Regions from separate parts of the Megamonas sp. Calf98-2 genome, predicted to be linked through region 1. Evidence: predicted binding sites of a transcription regulator. Region 1 holds the regulator's gene; each other region holds the start of a gene.
What was found. The regulator HrcA, encoded in region 1, represses chaperone genes, less so after heat shock. The targets are predictions, from matches to a motif close to TGTTAGCACTCNNNNNNNNNGAGTGCTAACA.
Positions count from the first base shown of each region.

Region 2: a site for HrcA is predicted at 5,076-5,106, ahead of groES (co-chaperone GroES). Genes of this name have one in related genera too.
Region 3: a site for HrcA is predicted at 4,687-4,717, ahead of htpG (molecular chaperone HtpG). Genes of this name have one in related genera too.

Region 1 is NZ_FOCY01000023.1:10,631-18,366, forward strand. It holds gene BMX03_RS07940 (histidine kinase N-terminal domain-containing protein) at 1-1,254, opposite strand, end outside; gene BMX03_RS07945 (C40 family peptidase) at 1,369-2,031, opposite strand; cyclic di-AMP (ydaO/yuaA leader) riboswitch at 2,038-2,195, opposite strand; gene hrcA (heat-inducible transcriptional repressor HrcA) at 2,450-3,475, shown strand; gene grpE (nucleotide exchange factor GrpE) at 3,524-4,102, shown strand; gene dnaK (molecular chaperone DnaK) at 4,193-6,040, shown strand; gene dnaJ (molecular chaperone DnaJ) at 6,165-7,322, shown strand; gene csaB (polysaccharide pyruvyl transferase CsaB) at 7,364-7,736, opposite strand, start outside.
Region 2 is NZ_FOCY01000002.1:7,381-15,116, reverse strand. It holds gene BMX03_RS00705 (3'-5' exonuclease) at 1-1,646, opposite strand, end outside; gene BMX03_RS00700 (DUF4337 domain-containing protein) at 1,730-2,347, opposite strand; gene BMX03_RS00695 (MerR family transcriptional regulator) at 2,451-2,828, opposite strand; gene groL (chaperonin GroEL) at 3,058-4,689, opposite strand; gene groES (co-chaperone GroES) at 4,747-5,028, opposite strand; gene BMX03_RS00680 (LacI family DNA-binding transcriptional regulator) at 5,234-6,208, shown strand; gene BMX03_RS00675 (glycoside hydrolase family 32 protein) at 6,415-7,736, shown strand, end outside.
Region 3 is NZ_FOCY01000001.1:10,814-18,549, forward strand. It holds gene BMX03_RS00065 (glycosyltransferase family 2 protein) at 1-199, opposite strand, end outside; gene BMX03_RS00070 (O-antigen ligase family protein) at 192-1,400, opposite strand; gene BMX03_RS00075 (Cof-type HAD-IIB family hydrolase) at 1,500-2,297, shown strand; gene htpG (molecular chaperone HtpG) at 2,696-4,651, opposite strand; gene BMX03_RS00085 (hypothetical protein) at 4,808-5,404, opposite strand; gene BMX03_RS00090 (efflux RND transporter permease subunit) at 5,516-7,736, opposite strand, start outside.

The DNA of each region.
Region 1 (7,736 bases):
ATTACCATTGTCATACAATTCTATTATATAGGCTTCATCACTTTGACTTATTTTAAGACCAATTTTACCATAATTTCTGCCTAAAAATCCATGCTCAATTGAATTTAAAATCAATTCATTTATGATCAAAGCTAAATTACTAGCTTGTTTTGATGGTAAAATTATTGTCTCTCCAATAAATTCTGTCTCCAATTTAAAATGACTATCTAACATATTTTGCTGAATTAATTGCAAAATATTTTTTGTTACTTCCATTACATCTATATTTTCATCACCTTGTTGTGATAAAAATTCATGCACAACTGATATACTTAAAATACGATTTACACTTTCCTTTAAAGCTTCTTTTACTTCCATTGAATTTGAGCGTCTAGCTTGTAATCTAAGTAAACTAGCAATAGTTTGCAAATTATTTTTTACGCGATGATGAATTTCTTGTATCACTGCTGATTTTATTTTTAATTCTTTATCCTTTTTTCTAATTTCAGTAACATCAGATAAAATCACTATACGTGTCAATAAATTGCCTGCTTCATTGATTGGAATGTCTCTTCTAATCAATACTAAATTTCCCACTTCAATTTCTTTTTCATAAGGACATCTAGGCAAAATAGTTTCTTTTCTAATATGTAAAGTCAACTGTCTATCAAAGAGATAACAACCTAACAAATTACTAACACCTAAAACATGATATATTCTTGAAGCTACCATATTAGCAAAAATAATACGTTCATTTTTATCTGTAATGATAATCCCATCTCGTGAAGAAATTGCTCTATACATTTTATTATCTGCTTTTTTAGGCGCATTTTCCAAAATAATAAAGGCAGTTTTCAAAAGACGAGTAAAACCTCTTGTTTGTGTATCTTCATAATTTATCTCAAAACAAATAACAGCTATTACTTCATAATCAACGACAATCGGTATAGTATACATTTGATAAAATTTACCAAAATCTAATTCTCTTTGACCTTCATATTTTGATTTAAATTTAATAGTTTTATCAATTAAAGGCTCTTGTACTTTAGGAATTTCCTTCCCTATCAATGATTGTTTTATAGGATTATACGTAGTATGTGGTTCAAATTCAGAAACAACAGTGAAATAATTTTCTTTTTGGGAAAATGTATACATAGCTACATGTGCATGTACCAAATCAGAAACTAAAGGTAATACTGTATTAATTCTTTGTAAAAAATTAGCTTTCATAGCGGATAAATTAGTAAATTGTCTACAATTATTCAAAAAAGACATTATTCTTCACTTCACTTTCTTTAATTTATGCTTTTATTTATTTTTATAAAGAAAAAAGGAGACCTATCGTCTCCTTTGTATTAAATTAAATTATGTTTAATTTAATTTATGTAATTATAAAACTCTACGTGCTCCAATATAGCAAGATGCCCAATAAGAACTACTTAAAGAATCGACAACTACTCCACGGCTAGAAGAAGCATTAATAAAATTACCATCACCCATATAGATACCTACATGAGATGCTCCATAAGTATAAGTAGAGAAAAATACTAAATCACCAGGCATAAGGTTATCATAAGATACTGGTGTACCTATTTCAAATTGTACATCTGCTGTACGTGGAAGAGAAATACCAGCTGTAGCAAAAACATAACGCGTAAAACCAGAACAATCAAAACCGCTTGGAGTTGTACCACCAAATACATATGGCACGCCAATATAATTCAAAGATGAATTAATGATACGTTTTGCAATGTAATTAGAACTACGGCTTACTACAGGCATGTTACGTCCCATCAATGTTTGATATGTCATAGCGCCAACTAAACCATCATTATCCAAACCATTAGCTGATTGGAATGCTGCCACTGCAGCTTGTGTAGCTGGACCGAAATCTCCATCTGCTGTTACATCATAACCCTGACTTGCCAATGCTGCTTGAATTTCAGCGATTTCTGCACCTTGGTCTCCTAAACGGAAAGAAGATGCGCTAGCAATAGCACTCATACAGATCAAACACAAAGATAAAACTAAAACACGGACAACTTTACTCAAAAAAAAGACTCCTCTCAAAATCGCCTACGAGGTTAGCTGACGGGTTAGGACAGAGAAGGAAAGACTATCCATCTAAAATTTCAGTAAATTCTACCAAAATAAATTAGATTCACCCCAAAAAATTGGTTCTCCCGCTCCTGAGCTGGATTCGGCTTTCTATTTTTATTTTTTTATTACGCTCATAATCTATATTTTACACTATTTTATTAAAAACCTCAACCTATAATCAATAATTTTTATCATTTAGTTTAGTTCCTATATAATAATAACTAAACTAATTTCAACTATTTTTATTATACTTAAGAAATTTTTTATTTAATTAAACAAAAGACATTGACATTTTGTCTAAATAGTGATACATTCTTAATTAGAAGTTAGCACTCACTATTATAGAGTGCTAACAATAGGGGTGAAAGAAATGCTAGATGAAAGAAAGCAACGCATTCTCCGAGCCATTGTAGATGACTATATATCTACTGCAGAGCCAATAGGCTCCCGAACAATTGCTAAGAAATATAGTTTGGGAATTAGCCCTGCGACAATTCGTAATGAAATGGCAGATTTAGAGACACTTGGTTATATCAAGCATCTCCATACCTCATCTGGGCGTATCCCCTCATCAAAAGGTTATCGTTTTTATGTTGATGACTTATTAACATTAGAACAAATGTCGGAGAATGAGATATCTCTTATCAATAATTGGTATGCTACTAAGGTACGTTCTGTTGAAGAAATTTTCCGTGAAACTTCACGTATAATCTCTCAACTGACAAAAAATGTATCTTTAGTTTTAGCTCCACAATTAACGCAAACAGCTTTTCAGTATTTGCGATTTTTACCACTTAATGAACATCAAGTAATAGCTGTCATCATGACAGATGCTGGTTTTATTGATAACAAAATTATCGATATTCCAAGTGGTATTTCTTTTGAGGATTTTGATAATATCGCTAGTATCTTTAATCATTATCTCAAAGGTAAGCGTCTATCAGATATTAGTATGGCATCAATTCGCAAAATTCGTGGTGAAACTGTTAATTCCACAGTTTTTAATGCTATCATTAATATTATAGATGAAGCATTAGCCAAAGATAAGCAAGAACGACTTTATCTAGGTGGTGCAAGAGAATTAATGGAACAGCCTGAATTTCATAATATAGATAAAGTAAAAAAACTATTATCTATGTTTGAAGAAAAACAACTTTTATATGATATTTTACATGCACAAAAAGATGAAAGTTTAGCTGTTACCATTGGTCAAGAAAACAAATATAATGATATTAAAGATTGCAGTATTATCAGTGCCACATATCATTTAGATGGTAAACCAATTGCCACATTAGCTGTTTTAGGTCCAACACGTATGGATTATGGCAAAATAATTTCTTTATTAAAATTTATGAATGCTAATCTTGCTGATATTTTCCATAGATTTCATTTGTAATCTATAAAGATTAAACTATTTATTATTAACTAAGAAGGTGGTTGATTCATGGCTACTCCAGAAGAAACTAAAGAAACTATGCAGACTGAAACTACTTCTGATAATGAAGTTAAAGAAACAGTAGAAGAAACTACTACTGAGACTGCTGTAGAAAATGATGAAGCAACTTTTGATACAATAAAAAAAGAACTTGAAGCTCAAAAAGAATTATTACAGCAAAGCAAAGACCACTATAAAAGATTGCAAGCTGATTTTGCAAACTTCCGTCGTCGCAATGAAAAAGAACGTGAAGAATTATCTAGTGTAGTCCTTCAAGGATTAATTAAAGATTTATTACCTATCATTGATAATTTTGAACGTGCTTTAGCTGTTGAAGGAGCTGCTGGTACTCCTCTTCATGACGGAATTTCCATGGTTTACAACCAATTAATGGAATCTTTGAAGAAAAATGGTCTTGAAGTTATTAAAGCTGCTGGTGAAAAATTTGATCCTAATTTCCATCAAGCTGTAATGCGCGTTCAAGACCCTGAAAAAGAAGATGATACCATCGAAGAAGAATTCCAAAAAGGTTATATGGTACAAGGTCGAGTAATTCGCCCAAGTATGGTAAAAGTTGTAGCTAATTAATCATTTAATTAACTATAATTAATATAAAATATTTTATTAAATTGCATAACACTTATATTTATATATAGATGTTTTTAGGAGGAATTTATAATGTCCAAAGTAATTGGTATTGACTTAGGTACTACTAACTCTGTAGTCGCTGTTATGGAAGGTGGCGAACCTACAGTTATTACAAACCCAGAAGGTAGCAGACTTACTCCTTCAGTTGTAGGTTTCACAAAAGATGGTGAACGTCTTGTAGGTCAACTTGCAAAACGTCAAGCCGTTTCCAATCCAGATAGAACAATCGCTTCAATCAAACGTCATATGGGCGAAGTTAATTATAAAGTAAATATTGATGGTAAATCTTATACTCCACCAGAAATTTCTGCTATGATTCTTCAAAAATTAAAAGCTGATGCAGAAAAATATCTTGGCGAAAAAGTAACTCAAGCAGTTATCACTGTTCCTGCTTACTTCAACGATAGCCAACGTCAAGCAACTAAAGATGCTGGTAAAATCGCAGGTCTTGATGTTCTTCGTATCGTAAACGAACCAACTGCTGCTGCTCTTGCTTATGGTCTTGATAAAGGTGAAGATGGTACAATCTTAGTATTCGACTTAGGTGGCGGTACATTTGATGTATCTATCCTCGAACTTGGTGATGGCGTATTTGAAGTAAAATCCACTAATGGTAATACTCATTTAGGTGGCGATGACTTTGACCATGCAGTAATGAATTGGATGGTAGAAGAATTCAAAAAATCCAACGGCATTGACTTATCTCAAGATAAAATGAGTGCTCAACGTCTTATCGAAGCTGCTGAAAAAGCAAAAATCGAACTTTCCAGCATGACTTCTACAAATATCAACTTACCATTCATCACTGCTGATGCAACAGGTCCAAAACACTTAGATTTAACTCTTACTCGTGCAAAATTTGATGAATTAACAGCAGATCTTGTTGAAGCTACAATCGAACCAACTCGTAAAGCTATGGCTGATGCTGGTTTATCCGTTTCCGAAATCGATAAAATCATCTTAGTTGGTGGTTCTAGCCGTATCCCTGCTGTTCAAGAAGCTATTAGAAAATATCTTGGTAAAGAACCAAATCATGGTGTAAACCCTGATGAATGCGTTGCAGTAGGTGCAGCTATTCAAGCTGGTATCTTAGCTGGTGAAGTTAAAGACGTATTACTTCTTGATGTAACTCCACTTTCCTTAGGTATTGAAACATTAGGTGGTATTTGCACAAAAATCATTGAAAGAAATACTACTATTCCTACTTCTAAAAGCCAAGTATTCTCTACAGCTGCTGATAATCAGCCTGCAGTTAGCATTCATGTTCTTCAAGGTGAACGTGAAATGGCAGCAGACAATAAAACTCTCGGTCGTTTCGATTTAACAGACATTCCACCAGCTCCAAGAGGAGTTCCTCAGATCGAAGTTAAATTCGATATCGATGCTAACGGTATCGTTCATGTATCTGCAAAAGACCTCGGTACTGGTAAAGAACAAAATATCACTATTCAATCTGATAGCGGTATGAGCAAAGAAGATATCGACCGCATGGTCAAAGAAGCTCAAGCTCATGAAGCTGAAGATAAAAAACGTAAAGAAGAAGTAGAAACTAGAAATAATGCTGATTCTTTAGTATTCCAAGCTGAAAAAGTAATCAAAGATTTAGGCGATAAAGCTGATGCTAATACTGTAGCTAAAGTAAAAGATGGCATTGAAGGCGCTAAAAATGCTCTCAAAGGTACAGATATTGAAGCAATCAAAAAAGCTATGGAAGAATTACAAAAACCTCTTTATGAATTAAGCGCAGCTGCATATCAGCAGGCTCAGCAAGCTCAACAACAAGCTGGCGGAGCAGGTGCTAATGCACAGCAACAGACTCAGACAAAAGATGATGACAATGTTGTTGACGCTGATTTTAAAGATGTAACTGATAAATAATTTAAGTTTAATTAATATAAGAAATATTAATATAAGAAATTCGATGCACATAACTCCAGTTAATCCTTAGCTGGAGTTATGTCAATTAAGCATAAAATCTTTATTTAGGTTTAGGTGGTGCAAAGTGAGTACAAAACGCGATTATTATGAAGTCTTAGGCGTAAGTAAAAATGCTACAGAAGCAGAAATAAAAAAAGCCTACAAAAAAATGGCTCGAAAATATCACCCTGACCTCAATCGTGATAATCCAAAAGAAGCCGAAGAAAAATTCAAAGAAGTAAATGAAGCTTATGAAGTTTTATCCAATCCACAGAAAAAAGCTCAATATGACCAATTTGGTCATGCAGCTTTTGATGGTACTGGTGGAGCTGGCGGTGGCTTTGGCGGTTTCGGCGGTTTTGGTCAAGGTGGCTTTGGTGGAGAAGGTTTTGGCGATATCTTTGACATGTTCTTTGGCGGTGGTGGTGCTGGCGGTTCTGCTCGCCGTCGTGGCCCAGAACGTGGTTCTGATTTACGCTATAATTTATCTATTTCCTTTGAAGAAGCTGCATTTGGTAAAACAGTAGAACTCCATATTCCTCGTACAGAAAAATGTTCTAGTTGTAATGGTACAGGTGCTGCTGCTGGTACCCATCCTGAAACTTGCCCTGATTGCCATGGTACAGGTCAAGTACAATTCACTCAAAATACACCATTTGGTCGCATGGTAAATCAGCGTACTTGTTCCCGTTGCAGTGGTACAGGTGAAATCGTTAAAACACCATGTAAAGATTGTAATGGTAAAGGTGTTAAATCTGTTCGCTCTAAAGTTGAAGTTAAAATCCCTGCTGGTGTAGATACTGGAAACCGTATCCGTGTAGCTGGCGAAGGTGAAGCAGGTGTTCGTGGCGGCTCTACTGGTGATTTATACGTATATATCACAGTAAAAGATCATAAATTCTTTAAACGTGAAGGCACTGAAATCATCTGCGAAGTTCCTATCACTTTTGTACAAGCTTCCTTAGGCGATACTATAGAAGTACCAACTCTTGATGGTAAAGTAGAAATGAAAATACCAGCTGGTATTCAGTCTGGTACAATAATGCGCTTAAAAGGAAAAGGTATTCCATTCCTTCGCGGTGCTGGTCGTGGCGATCAACATGTTCGCATTAAAGTTTTAACTCCACAAAAACTTACTGACAGACAAAAAGAACTTCTTCGTGAATTTGCTGGTATTAAAAATGATAAAGCAAATCCAGAACAAGAAAGCTTCTTTAAGACTTTAAAAAATCTCTTTAAATAAAAAAATGACTCCTAGTAATTATAACTAGGAGTCATTTTTTATTATTTATTTTTATCTATAAATTCTAAAGCCATTTCCGCATTTGACCTTGCTAAACTACGCAATTTAGCCATTCGCTTCAAATTCTGATTGCGATATATTTCTTTATTATTCCATTTAGCATTAATTTCTTGCATCAAAGCTTCCACTGTTACATTCTCTAAATCGCCTACAACATCTTCATCAATGGATTTTAAAAATCTATCAATTTTAGGATCATATGATATACCTATCATTGGCGTGCCCATCACACCTGCAAAAATCAATGCATGAAGGCGAATGCCAATCATTAAATCCATGTTTCCTACTAATGACATTAATTCCCTTGTTGTAAAATCTTCTTTCAAGATACATGCCGGCTGTTTCATTTTAACT
Region 2 (7,736 bases), on a different contig from region 1:
ACAGGTTTATCTGATTTTAGATAACGATTGAATTCAGCTATTTTTTTCCCTTTGCGAATTTTGATGGCAGATAATTGAATTATATTGTCTGCAAAAATATCTGTCCCTGTACCTTCAATATCAAAAACTATGATGTCTTTGGATAAGTAAGCTGAAATCAAGTCAGAAAAAGGTTCATAGTTTGGATTTTGGAAATTTGCATTGATGAAGTCAGATAAACGCAATCCATTTTGAAGATATTCAGCAGAAGATATTTGCTTGATAGTGCGAATACCAATATTAGGGATTAAATTTATTAATATGCGTTGTAGGCTAAGGTAATCATTAGGATTGATGAGATATTTCATAATGGATAGAACATCTTTTATTTCTTGACGTTTGAAAAAGCGGATATTATCTATTTGAATGAAATGAATAGGTTCTTCTTGATTTTTTTGATTATAAATATTGGCTAGATAATTTAGATGTAATGTTAAGTTTTGTAGATAATTGTTTTGACGAACTAAAATAGCTATTTGCGTAGGTGTTTTTACTAAAGGTAATAAATTTACGATATTTTGAAAAATCCATTGGGCTTCGTTAGCTAGAGAGTTTGCTTGTTTTAATTCTATTTTATGACCGAGTTCACTACTTTTAGAAAGTAGATTTTTGGCATAGGAATGAAGGATAGTTTCTTTGCAAAAAAGATTTATCAAGGTATTGTATGCCATTTCTAAAAGTAATTTTGTAGAGCGATAATTTTCATTGAAATTAATAATTAAGGGGTTATATTTTTCAGTGAAGGCAGTTAAGATTTTTTGAGGATTAGAGCCACGCCATTCATAAATAGTTTGAAATTCATCGCCACAGAGCATGATATTATTAGCAGGAAAGAGCTTTTCAAGCATAGTATATTCAAAAGAACTAGTGTCTTGCATTTCATCAATCATGATATATTTGTAGCGTTTTCGCCATGATGAGCATATATTTTCGTCTTGAAATAAGCGATAAGCATTGGCGATTAAATCTTTATAATCTAAACCGTGCATTTGTTGTAGAGCCAATTCATAGTTGATGATTATATTTAAACCATCAAATTGAAAAAATTTCGTTAAATTATCATTTTGTTGTTGATTGAATGTTTTATTGAACTTCAAATGCTGATGATAAATAGTAGTATAATCGGCTTCGATATCTTCAGTATAGATATGCTTTAAAGCTCGTTCTTGCTTTAATTGCTCAATGCAATTTACGATATATTGAATATCTAAGGCTCTAGTTTTAGGAAAATTGGTGATAGTTTGTCTGATTAGTGTTTTTTGGTCTTCATCATCAAAGATGACAAATTCTTTAAATATTGTTTGTGCTTTTTTGGCGGTAGTGGTAATCACTTGGTAAGCAAAGCCATGAATGGTGCGAATGGTGATTTTATTTGCTGTTTCAAAATCTAATTGCGAAGTGATGCGATTTTTTAATTCTCGACAAGCTTTATTAGTGAAAGTTAAGCAGAGAATTTCGTCGGCATTGGCACGATTTTTATTTAAAATATTAGCTACACGATAAGAAAGTACATTTGTCTTGCCTGTGCCAGCTCCTGCACTTAAGAGTATATTTTGATTTAATTCATTGATTACTTGTTGTTGTTTTTTATTGAAAGTAATAGACATGATAGACTCCTGATAAATTTATGTATATCTGTAGTTTAACATAAACAAAACCCCTTAGCATAATAATACTAAGAGGTTTTTAATTACATAGTTAAATTTCTATAATATGAAGTTATAAAGATACTAAATCCAATGATACCGGAAATAGAACCTATATACCAATAATATTTTATTTTACTAAGTGTAGTCAATGAAGATAATAAAATACCTATTTGCAAAAAGATTAAAGCATTACCAAAGTTAGTAGAAATCTCTTTTGTCAATAAATGACGTTGTTCTGCTTCCTGAGCTTTAGCTGTTAAAGTGATTTCTTCTTGCTTATATTGAGCAATTTCTTGTTCATAGATAGATTTTTTAGCTAAAAGTTCAGTTTTTAAAGCATTATCTGTATCTTTAAGTTTAGCAAGTTCAATTTCAATAGTATAAAGTTCAGTTTCTAAAGTTGTTTTCTTAATCGTTTTTGCTTGGTAGTTTGACCAGTGGTTAAAAGCTTCATTTTGAGTAGTTACTACTTGGTTGCCTAGACTTGCAGCTTTGAAAGAAGCTAATGTGCCAACAGCGGCTAAAATCAAGGTTGTAATTGCTACTAATAATTTTAAAGTTTTTGACCATGGCTTGTGGATAACTTCTTGTTTATATTCTGCTATAAAGTTATCATCTTCATCATTTAAATTAGTTTGTTGTTTCCTATCGGGGTCCATAAATCATCTCTTTCTTTTGTTTATAAATTTAATACATAGTTAATTATAACTTAAAACGATAAGAAATAGCAATGTTTTTATTTGTTTATAATTTAATTTTAATTTATTTACTTAATAATTTTTTTTCGGCAGGAATAATGATTTCTTCATAACGGTCTACTTTTTTATTTAAACGTTCTATTACTATATTCATAGCATCAATTTGTTTTTGTAAGCGGTCGCGTTGTTCAATTAAGATATCTTTGCGAGCTTCTGCTGTGTTTTCTTGATAAAAGAGGTGAACATAATCAATCAATGCTTCGATTTGAACGCCAGCAGAACGCATACATTTTATGAATTCAATCCAATTACATGATTCTTGGTCAAAATCACGAATACCATTTGGTTTGCGTGGTACAGGTGGAATTAAACCAATACGTTCATAATAACGAATAGTATCGGGGCTGAGATCGTATTTTTGACTTACTTCTTTAATAGTCATATTATCACGTCCTTGTTAAGTTTTATACTTAAGAATATAATAGCATTTGAAGTAAACTCTAAGTCAATAATTTTTACCTTGAAAGGAAGTTTTTTATTTTTCTAGGTGTCGCACTTCATTATACAATCTATCATAAAAAAATGATAGTGATAGTGTAAAAGAAAAAGCCTAGTGAAAATTCACTAGGCTTAATTTGTTTATTTAATTTTGTTTAATATGAGATGTTAAATTACATCATACCAGGCATTCCGCCGCCCATGCCAGCACCAGCCATAGCAGCAGGATCAGCTTTTTCAGGTTTATCAGCAACGATTGTTTCAGTTGTGAGAACCATAGCAGCGATACTTGCAGCATTTTGTAATGCACTACGAGTAACTTTTGCAGGGTCAACGATACCAGCAGCAATCATATCCATGTATTCGCCAACTAAAGCATTGTAACCAACGCCTACACCAGCGGATTTTACATGTTCAACAACTACAGAACCTTCAAGACCAGCATTGTTTGCGATCTGACGAACTGGTTCTTCAATAGCACGTTTTACGATTTCAACACCAGTTTTTACATCGCCTTCAGCTTCAATGTTTTCAAGAGCAGGTTGAATATCGATGAAAGTAGTACCACCACCAGCAACGATACCTTCTTCAACAGCAGCACGAGTAGCATTTAAAGCATCTTCGATACGGAGTTTTTTATCTTTCATTTCAACTTCTGTAGCAGCACCGATTTCAATTACAGCTACGCCACCAGATAATTTAGCAAGACGTTCTTGTAATTTTTCTTTATCGAAATCGGAAGAAGTTTCAGCGATTTGTTTTTTGATGATTTCAGCACGAGCTGCGATTTCAGCTTTGTCGCCAAAACCGTCAACAATTGTAGTTTCTTCTTTGGAAGCACGTACTTGACGAGCACGACCGAGGTCTTCAAGTTCTACGCTATCAAGTTTACGGCCAAGTTCTTCACTGATTACATTACCACCAGTTAAGATTGCGATATCTTCGAGCATAGCTTTACGACGATCACCAAAACCAGGAGCTTTAACAGCAAGAGCTTTGAATGTACCACGAAGTTTGTTAACTACGATAGTAGCAAGAGCTTCACCGTCGATATCTTCAGCGATGATAACGAGTTCTTTACCTTGTTTTACAACTTTTTCAAGGATTGGGAGAATGTCTGCGATTGCAGAGATTTTGCGGTCAGTGATAAGAATGAAAGGATCATCCATAACAGCTTCCATTTTATCTGTATCAGTAACCATGTATGGAGAAATGTATCCACGGTCGAATTGCATACCTTCTACAACAGAAAGGTTAGTCTGCATACCTTTGGATTCTTCAACAGTGATAACACCGTCTTTACCAACTTTTTCCATAGCGTCAGCAATTAATGCACCAGTTTCTTCATCAGCGGAAGATACGGAAGCAACTTGAGCGATAGCTTCTTTACCTTCAACTTTTTGAGCTTTTGCTTTGATTTCTTCAACTAATGCAGCAACAGCTTTTTCAATACCTTTTTTGAGAACCATTGGGTTTGCACCAGCAGCTACGTTTCTCATACCTTCACGAATCATAGCCTGAGCAAGTAATGTAGCAGTAGTTGTACCGTCACCAGCGATATCGTTAGTTTTTGTAGCAACTTCTTTTACAAGCTGAGCACCCATATTTTCGAATGGATCTTCAAGTTCAATATCACGAGCGATAGTAACACCATCGTTTGTAATAGTTGGAGCACCAAATTTTTTATCTAAAACAACATTTCTGCCTTTTGGGCCAAGTGTAACTTTAACAGCGTTAGCGAGTGCATCAACGCCTCTACCAAGAGCTTGACGAGCTTCTTCGCCAAATAATACTTGTTTAGCCATTTATAAAGAACCTCCTAGGATTATACATTAAAATTGTAATTAATTAGTTTCTGTTAATTATTCAACAACAGCTAAGATATCGCTATCTCTAACGATTAAATAATCAGTACCATCAAATTTTACATCAGTACCAGCATATTTAGAGAAGATTACTTTGTCGCCTACTTTTACATCAAGAGCAACTTTTTTACCTTCTACATATTTACCTTCGCTAACTGCAACAACAGTACCTTCTTGTGGTTTTTCTTTTGCTGTATCTGGTAAAACGATACCACTTGCAGTTTTAATATCGCCTTCAGAAACTTTAATAACAACTCTGTCGCCTAATGGCTTAATCATTGTATATTCCTCCTATGCGTAAATAGATTTTATAACTAATTTTATATTGTTAGCACTCTTTATTAGTGAGTGCTAACTCACAATTCATATAATAAACAATTTTACAGAAAAAATCAATAGTTTTTGCGAAAAAATTTGATTTTTTGTCTTATTTAATTTATGTTATAATTTATTTTATCTATTTGTATTATAAGGTGGTTAGGGTATGGCTAGTATTAGAGATGTGGCTAAATTAGCACAGGTAGCTCCAAGTACAGTATCGTTGGTATTGAACAATAAAGGGTATGTGTCAGATGCTTCGAGAAAAAAAGTATTAGATGCAATAAAAAAATTAAATTATGTACCTAATGAATTAGCAAGAAATTTATATCGTAATAGTACAAATATAATTGGTATTATTGTACCTGATGTAGCACATCCTTTTTTTGGGGCTTTTATTGGTGCATTAGAGATAGCACTTTATAAATATAATTATAAAATAATGGTTTGTTCAACGATTGAAAGAGAGAATGCGGAACATGAAATTGTAGACATGTTAAGAAGACAAATGATAGATGGTATTATTATGGGTTGCCATTCTTTAGAAGTTGATTTATATGATAATGTCAATAAACCTATTGTGGCTTTTGATAGAATTATTAATAATAAAATACCGATTATTCGTTCAGATCATGAGAAAGGTGGAAGATTAGCAGCTCAAGCAATGTTAAAGGCTGGTTGTAAGTATCCTCTACAAATAACAGGTATAAAAAATACTTCAATGTCAGCATATTTACATCATAGTGCATTTAAAGATGAATTATCTAGAAATGGAATTGAAGTGATAAATTATGAAATGGAATGGAATAAATTTGACATGAACTATTTTAAGAGAGTTGCTGTCGATGTATTTGAAAAATATCCCCATATTGATGGTGTATATGGTGCTGATATGGTGGTTTGTGCATGCTTAGGTGAAGCACGTAAGCGAAAATTAGACATACCAAAAGATATAAAATTTATAGCATATGATGGAACTTTTATAACAGAAAGTAGTTTTTATAATATAACTGCTATTGTTCAACCTATAAATATATTAGCTCAAAAAACTGCACAAATGATAGTTTCTTTGATAAAAAACGAAAATATAGAAAAAGAGGTAATTATGCCAATATCTATACGATATGGTGATACTTGCTAAGATAAAAGGAATAAATCCTTTTATCAATATAAATATCAGAAAATAAATTCTTTTTTGTTGTTTTAAAAAAATGTTGATTTTTTAAAAAGATAGTGATATTATTATTTCAGTAAATATAAAACGCGTTTGATATAGAGTAGATTTTTATATTTCCAAATATTTTTAATCAAAAATCGAATCGGTTTTATAAGATTGTTATAATAGGAGTGAAAAAATTGAAACATACTGAAGCATTATTAAAAGCTGAGAAATTTCAACAAAAAATGGAGAAAATTGCACAAAATGATTATTGGAGACCACAATATCATATAGCTGCACCAGCAAATTGGATAAATGATCCTAATGGATTTTGTTTTTATAAAGGTGAATATCATTTATTTTATCAATATCATCCATATTCTAGTCAATGGGGTCCTATGCATTGGGGTCATGTAGCTAGTAAAGATTTGGCAGATTGGGAGCATAGACCAATTGCTCTTGCACCTACTGATGAATATGATAAAGATGGTTGTTTTTCTGGTAGTGCAATTGAAAATGATGGTAAATTATATTTATTATATACAGGTCATGTAGACTTAGATAATAGTAATGGTGGCAATGATAGAATTGAAACACAGTGTTTAGCTGTTAGTGACGATGGAAAGCATTTTGAAAAAGTAGAAAATAATCCTGTAATTAAAGCTTTACCTGAAAATTTAAATATAAGAACAGAACATTTTCGTGATCCTAAAGTTTGGAAACATGGAGATTGGTATTACACTGTAGTAGGCGTGCAAACTAAAGAGGAAAGTGGGCAAGTAGTTGTATATAAATCTCAAGATTTAATTAATTGGGAATTTTTGAATATTATGGCTACATCTAGTGTAAAAGAAAATTTAGGATTTATGTGGGAATGTCCAAATTTTGCAGAAGTTAATGGTCATGAGGCGTTAATTTTGTCTCCACAAGGTGTGAAATCAGAAGGTAATAAATTTTTAAATGTACATCAATCTGGATATTTCTTAGGAAAGATGGATTATCAAACAGGTATATTCCATAGAGATAGTAAGTTTGATTTATTAGATTATGGTTTTGATTTTTATGCACCACAGATAATGCAAGATGAAAAAAATAATCGTTGTTTAATGATTGCTTGGCTCGATATGTGGGAAAGTAATATGCCAGAACAAGAAAATCATTGGGCTGGTATGATGAGTATACCACGTGTATTAAAAGTAGAAAATAATATGATTTATAGTAAACCTGCTGATGAATTAAGTAAATTGCATAAATCAAAAGTTCATCATGAGCAAATAATAAAAGAAGCTACTTCCTTTGATGATGTAAATGGCGATTGTTATCAATTAGATATAGATTTTGATTTAGAAAAGGCTCAAGGATTTATATTAAAATTACGAGTTTCAAATACAGAAGAGACGGTAATTTCATATGATAAAGATACTAAAATATTTAAATTAAATCGTGATAAATCTGGTTGTGGAGTTAAAGGTGAACGTGAAGTTTCCATCGAACCGGTTAGAGAAAAGAT
Region 3 (7,736 bases), on a different contig from region 1:
CATTTTTTTTATGAAAAACATGGATGCGATTATCTACTTTAGCATAATTGTCACAAATTTTACCAGAATTGTCAGTAGAACCATCATTTATCAAAATAATTTCCAAATTTTTATATGTTTGATTAATAATACTATCTAAACATTGTGGTAAATATTGTTCTACGTTATAAATAGGAATAATAATACTAATTTTATTCATATTTATGCTCCTGTTTTATATAAGAATTTAAAATCAAATATATTCCTGTAAATAAGTAAAATATATAAGTTAATTCTTTTAAATTGTATGATGAATATAAACAATCTGTTAAGCAACCAATAGAATATGCTAATATGCAAGCTAAATAAGATAAATTAATAGGATTTTTGTTTTTTATAAAAGTTTTTACGCTATTAAAAATAAAATATAATATTAGCAATAAATAACTAATACCTCCTAAAATACCAGCTTCAGATAATTTTTCTAAGAACGTATTGTGTGGGTGACGTTGGTATTCTCTGGCTAAAGGAGAACGATATTCTGAAATATAGTTAGTATAGTAATTTCCATAGCCTACACCAAAAATAGGATGATCAATAAACATATTAGAAGCTGATTGCCACATTAATAAACGTTCATAATTAGGTTGGTTTTCATAGTTATTATTAGTAATACTTTCTAATCTATTTGTAGATTGTGGAGACATTTGGAAGATCCCAAAGCTATAGATAGCTATACAGCAAATGATAAGAAATGCTTTGAATTTATTTTTTATTCCTAGGAAAATTACTAATGGAAAAATGATACAAAAAGCTAACCAAACAATACGAGTATTTTCAAATATTAAAGCAGGAATATTTATAAAAATAGTAAAACGAAATAACCAATGTAATTTATTATAATATGTAGTGTTATTTAGAGAATAAGTTAGAATAAATGGTATTATTAATAAATTAACACCAGCTAAAAACATATAATGAAAATCACATAATCCTACAGGACGACCAACTTCTCCTAAATAAGAATGATATAAAATAATTAAGGCATTTATAGATAATGAAATAGAAAAAGTTGATAATAATATTAAAAATTTCTTATAGGTTATTTTATAAATAAAAAATATAATTAGTCCAATTAGAGGATTTAGAACATCAGATTTATATTCAGTAATATTATCTAATTGTAATAAGTTATTAGATATAAGAGATATAAATAAACAGGTGATAAATAATATTATAAAATGAATATGTTTTGTGGATAAATTAATTTTGGGTTTAATAAAAAATAATTTTAAAATACATATATAAAAAGCGAAAAATAAAAATTTGGTATTAATATTAGTAATAAAAGTTAATGAATAAATAACTAGACAAGCAAAAATAAGATTATCTAAACTAGATATAATCTTCTCTTTTGACATAATGAAACCTCCATTAATATAATTAGATCTTAAATTATGGTACAATAATCTTATGGATAATGCAAATAATTTTTATAAAGGAGATAAAATATAATAGATATGAAAGCAGTATTTTTTGATGTTGATGGAACACTGATTGAAGGTACACATCCAGATTATCGTTATATGCGTGAAAACGTACAAAAAGCAATTCGTAAATTGCAAGAGCAAGGTCATTATGTATTTATTGCTAGTGGTCGTTCACTTGCTTTTCTTGATGAAAAGATAAGAAATTTTGGTTTCGATGGTTATGTATTGCTCAATGGTTCAGTTATATTTTTCCACGATAAGATTATTTATAGAGCACCACTTGAAAAATCTTTTGTGGAAAAAATCACATCTATTTGTGATGAACATGATATGCAATATAGCTTACAGGGAGATTTTCATACTTATGTAGATAAAAATTTTGAATATCTAATCTATCGTTTAGGGCAATATGGAATTTTTGCTGACCAATTGACTTTCGATTATGATAAAAAAGCTATAGATGTTTATAAATTAGAAATAGATTCACCTAGACATGAAGATAGAAAATATATCATAGAGAATTTGCCTGAAGATATGACTTATGTAGAAGATATGAACCATAATTATTGTCATTTAGAAGTCTATGCTAAAGAAAATTCCAAAGCTACAGGAGCATTAAAGGTTTTAGAGTTATTGAATATAGATATAAAAGATAGCTATGCTTTTGGTGATGGAGATAATGATATCGAGATTTTATCTACAGTGGGAATGGGTATGGCAATGGCAAATGGCAGTGTAAAAGCTAGAAATAGTGCTAAAATTGTAGTTCCATCAGTATTTGAAGATGGTGTAGCTTATGGTATTGAAAGATATATTTTAGGTAAATAGGATTTTTTTTATTTATCTAGAATAAGATAGAGAGAATATATTTTATTAATAAATTTTTTTAGATATGGAAGGTTGGGGCATCAACCTTCTTTGGAGAGATATAGTAAGACCTGCTATTTTAGTAGGCAAGTATCGTTTGTATCCAAGAATCCCCTGCCTTTAGGCATGGGGAGTATGTCAAAAGAACATTTCTACTTTATTTAGAAGATGATACAAATGCTAATCCGACTGGTGGCATTTGTGAAATTCAATATAAATTAGTTGATGGTGAAGCTTGCCGAATTTTAAAACTTGTTAAATACACTATTTATAATATTGTAGATGAAAAAGTAATGAAATAAAATCATAAATAAAAATCCTACAGATAAATTCTGTAGGATTTTTTTATATAAATATAATTATTTAGCCATCAATTCAGCGATTTTGTTAGCAATTGCAGCTGGGTCTTCTGGCATCATACCTTCGATAAGAAGTGCTTGAGCATATAAAAGTGAGCAATAATCTTTGAAGGCAGTACTTTCTTTGCCTTGTTCATGTACTTTTTGTAAACGAGCAAATAAATCATGTTTTGGATTGATTTCTAAGATACGTCTAGCTTTGAACATTGGATTATTTGCATCAGCAAAAGCTTGTTCCATAGCAAAGCTTGGACCTTGTTCGTCAGCTACTAAGCAAACAGCAGAAGATTTTAAACGGCTACTGATTTTTACTTCAGCAACTTTATCACCGAGAGTTTCTTTAATATCTTTGATTAAATCTTCATTGGATTTTGCGATGGTTTCAGTTTCTTTTTTCACTTCTTGAGATTCAACATCATCAAGGTCTAAATCGCCACGGCTGATGGAGTGGAATGGTTTACCTTCATATTCACGCATAACTTCAATAGCGAATTCGTCAACGTTATCAAGGAAGTATAATACATCAATACCTTTATCGCGTAGAATTTCCATCTGTGGTAAGCTATCGATACTTGCACGGTCTTTACCTGTAGCGTAGTAGATTTTTTTCTGGCTTTCAGGCATATTTTCTACATATTCTTTTAAAGTGATGAGTTTATCTTCTTTGGAAGTTGTGAATAAGAGTAAGTCTTTTAATTTATTTACTACATCACTGCCACCATTGTATACACTGCCATAGATACCGATTTTTAAGGATTTACCGTATTCTTTCCAGAATTGTTCATATTTACTGCGGTCTTTTTTGAGTGTATTTGCTAATTGTTTTAAGATAGTTTTTTCTAAGTTTTTACCGATTAATTTTAATTCACGGCTCTGTTGTAAAAGTTCACGAGAGATATTTAAGGAGAAATCAGGAGAGTCAACTAAACCTTTAACGAAGCGGAGATATTCAGGTAAGAGGTCTTTGCATTTATCCATGATGAATACATGGCGAGAATAAAGCTGTAAGCCTGGTTCATAGTCGCTATGATAAAGATTGTAAGGAGCATGTGCAGGGAAGAATAAAAGGGAAGTGTATTCGATATTACCTTCGATTTTATTGTGCATTACTTCCATTGGTTTTTCCCAATCATGGAAAAGATTTTGATAGAATTCAGTGTATTCTTCTTCTTTGATTTCAGATTTATTTTTAGCCCAAAGTGGTTGCATGGAGTTTAAGATGCGAACTTCATTTTTCTTGATAGTGCCAGCACCTTCGATTGGTTTACCATCAGCATCTTTTGGCTGTTCTTCAATGACAAAGTTCATTTTGATTGGGTAACGAACATAATCGGAATATTTTTTTACAAGAGATTGTAATTTATATGTGTCAGTAAAGTTTTCTTCAGCTTTATCACCATAAAATTCAGGTAAAAGTGTGATAGTGATATTAGTACCACGGCTATCTTTAGTGCATTCTTCAATAGTGTAAGAACCGTCAGCTGTGGATTCCCATTTATAAGCTTGAGTTTCGCCAGCTTTTCTGGAAACTACAGTGATTTTTTCTGCTACCATGAAAGCGGAGTAAAAACCTACACCGAATTGACCGATTAAATCTTTTTGAGTATCATTGTCACTTTCTTTGGCTTGTTGAAGTTTTTCTAAGAATGCTTTTGTACCGGATTTTGCGATAGTACCTAAGTTTTCAATGAGTTCTTCTCTATTCATACCAAGACCATTATCAGAAATAGTTAATGTATGACTAGCTTCATCAGGAATTAAGAAGATTTCATAATCGCTATTGCCTTCGAGTAAATCACGATTTGTAAGTGATTCAAAATGTAATTTATCGATTGCGTCAGAAGCGTTAGAAATTAATTCACGAAGGAATATTTCACGGTTTGTATAAATAGAATGTATCATTAAATCGAGTAATTTTTTAGTTTCAGCTTGAAATTGATGTGTTTCTTTAGCCAAGATTTGTCACTCCTAAATTTAGATTAAAAATGAATTATTAGCACTCTGATACAAAGAGTGCTAACCGTTAATTATTATTATATAATTATAGGTCAAAATGTCAATAGAGAATAAAAGAAAAAGCCAGTTATACTGGCTTTTTCTCTACTTTTAAGATTATTTATCATTGAAGGATAATAAACCATATTGGTAATTATTAATATCATCTTCAGTTAATGCTGATTTTGATGATAAAACGATACAGTAATTGGATTTTGCACCTTTAAAATATGTTTCGATATGTTGTCCTTCTTGTTCAATTGTTTTATCTACTTGACCATCTTTATCTGTATCGATTTGGATAGTTTTTGCAGTAACAGCATAAATAGCATTATGTCCTTGAATTGGAACAAGAGAAATCGCTTCATATCCACGTTCAATAGCTAATCGAGTAAATAAATCTTGTCTAGCTTCATCAGTTAAATTATCAAGGTCAGGGAAAGTATCATTACTGAAAGCATTTGGGGAAATAACCCAGTATTTTGTAGGGTTATGACCATCTGTTTCAAATATGAGAACATCTCCTTGTTCTTGAGGGGAAAGAATACTCAAATTAATTACAGCCAATGGTTTTTCTGGGCATTTTATGCTATAACCAAAGCGTTCGCTAGTATATAAATAACCATCAGCAGCGAAACTTATATTTGTTATAGATAGTGTAGCCACTAAAGCAAAAATACTCATTAGGGATAGGAACATTCTTTTTATTCTCATAAACATATCTCCTTGAAATTATAGACAAAGATACTAATAAGTTAGTATCTTTGTCATATTATTATTTAGCCAATTATAACATAAATAGAAATAAAAAGCGATAAAGATATATTACATAAATCTATCAATTTCAGATTTTGGTGGTTGTTTAGATTTACCAGTAAGTTTGGAAGTAATTTTCATTACCACTAAATACATAACAGGAATCAAGAATACACCAAGGACAGTAGCTACAATCATACCACCAACAACGGCGATACCCATATTATTACGAGCAGCTGCACCTGCACCAGTTGCTACAGCAAGTGGTAAACAACCAATAATGAAGGCAAGTGAAGTCATAATGATTGGACGTAAACGAAGTTTGGAAGCTTCAAGAGTAGCTTTTAAAATTGGCATACCAGTATCAAAACGTACTTTGGCGAATTCGACGATAAGGATAGCGTTTTTAGCTGCTAAGCCCATTACTACGATCATACCAATTTGCATATAAATACTTATTTGCATATTGAAAATATAAGCGGAAATCAAAGAACCAAAGATACCAGTTGGTACTGTTAATAATACAGCATATGGTACACTCCAGCTTTCGTAAAGAGCTGCAAGACATAAGAATACGAAAACAAGAGCTAAGACCATAACTTGAGCTGTGGAACTTGTAGCTGCACGTTCTTCACGGCTCTGACCAGACCAGTCAATATTGAAGCCATTTGGAGCTTCTTGTTTGATTACTTCTTCAATAGCTGCCATTGCTTGACCTGAGCTGTAGCCTGGTTTTGGACTACCTTGGATAGTTACACTACGGCTAGCATTGAAACGAGAAATAATCGCAGGTCCGGAATTTAATTTTGGTTTAATTAATGTGTTCAATGGAACCATTTGACCATTGGAACCTCGGATAAAGATGAAACGAGTAGTATCAGCTTCATCACGGAATTGACTTTCTGCCTGCATTACTACTTTATAAGAACGACCAAATTGGTTAAAGTCATTGATTTCTGTACCACCAAAGTTTACTTGAAGAGCAGTAAATACATCAGAAATATTTAAACCTAAGTTTTTAACTTTTTCACGGTCTACTTCAAATTCATAAATTGGAGAGTTTACACTATATGTTGTATAAACACTTTGAAGTTCAGGACGAGTATTAGCTACAGCTACGATTTTTTTAGTGATAGTATCTAATTCTTCATTAGTATGACCACTCATATCTAGAAGCTGTAAAGTAAAGCCACTAACCATACCAAGACCTGGTAAAGATGGTGGATTCATAGCAATAATGGAGGCTTCTGGATAACTCATAGCACCTTGTTTAAATGCCATACCAACTTCAGCATTGATACTTGTTTCTGGTGAAGTACGTTCACTCCAAGGGTCTAGACCTACGAAGAATGTAGCTGCACTGGATTTTGCACCACCAGATAAGATATCATAACCTGAAATACCCATTACCTGAGAAACACCAGGGTTTTTCTTTAATTCTTCAGCAAGACGAGTCATAACTTCGTCAGTATTATTTAAAGAAGTACCTTCTGGTAAGCTTACAGCACCAAGATAATAACCTTGGTCTTCAGCAGGAATAAATGTAGTTGGAATTATTTTAAATAAACCAAACATTAAAGCTACGATAATAACTAAAGCAGTAACACAAAGTTTTGCTTTACCGATTAATTTGGCAACATATTTCACATAACCACGAGTCATCCAATTCATAAATTGGTTGAAACGGATGAAAAATGCACCAAAATTAGATTTATTTTCATCAGCAGTATGTGGTTTTAACATTGTAGCACAAAGTGCAGGAGTAAGAGTCAAGGCCACGAATGCTGATAATGCCATAGAAATAGCAATAGTCAATGCGAACTGACGATATAAGATACCAGTCATACCACTAAGACCAGCAACTGGAACGAATACAGAAGCAAGAGTGAAGGCAATAGCAACAACTGGACCTTGTACTTCGTCCATAGCACGACCTGTTGCTTCTTTTGGACTAAGACCATCTTCAGCCATATGACGTTCAACGTTTTCAATAACAACGATAGCATCATCGACAACAAGACCGATGGCAAGAACCATACCAAAGAGAGTCAAGGTATTGATGGAGAAATCAAGTACTACGAAAGTTGCAAATGTACCAATAAGAGATACTGGAACAGCGAGCATAGGGATGAGCGTAGCTCTCCAACTTTGTAAGAAAAGATAAACAATGAGCATTACAAGTAATAATGCTTCAATAAATGTATGAATTACTTCGTTGATAGATTCACTGATATAAGTAGTGTTATCAACAACAGTATCATATTCAATATCTGGAGGGAAATCGGCTTTG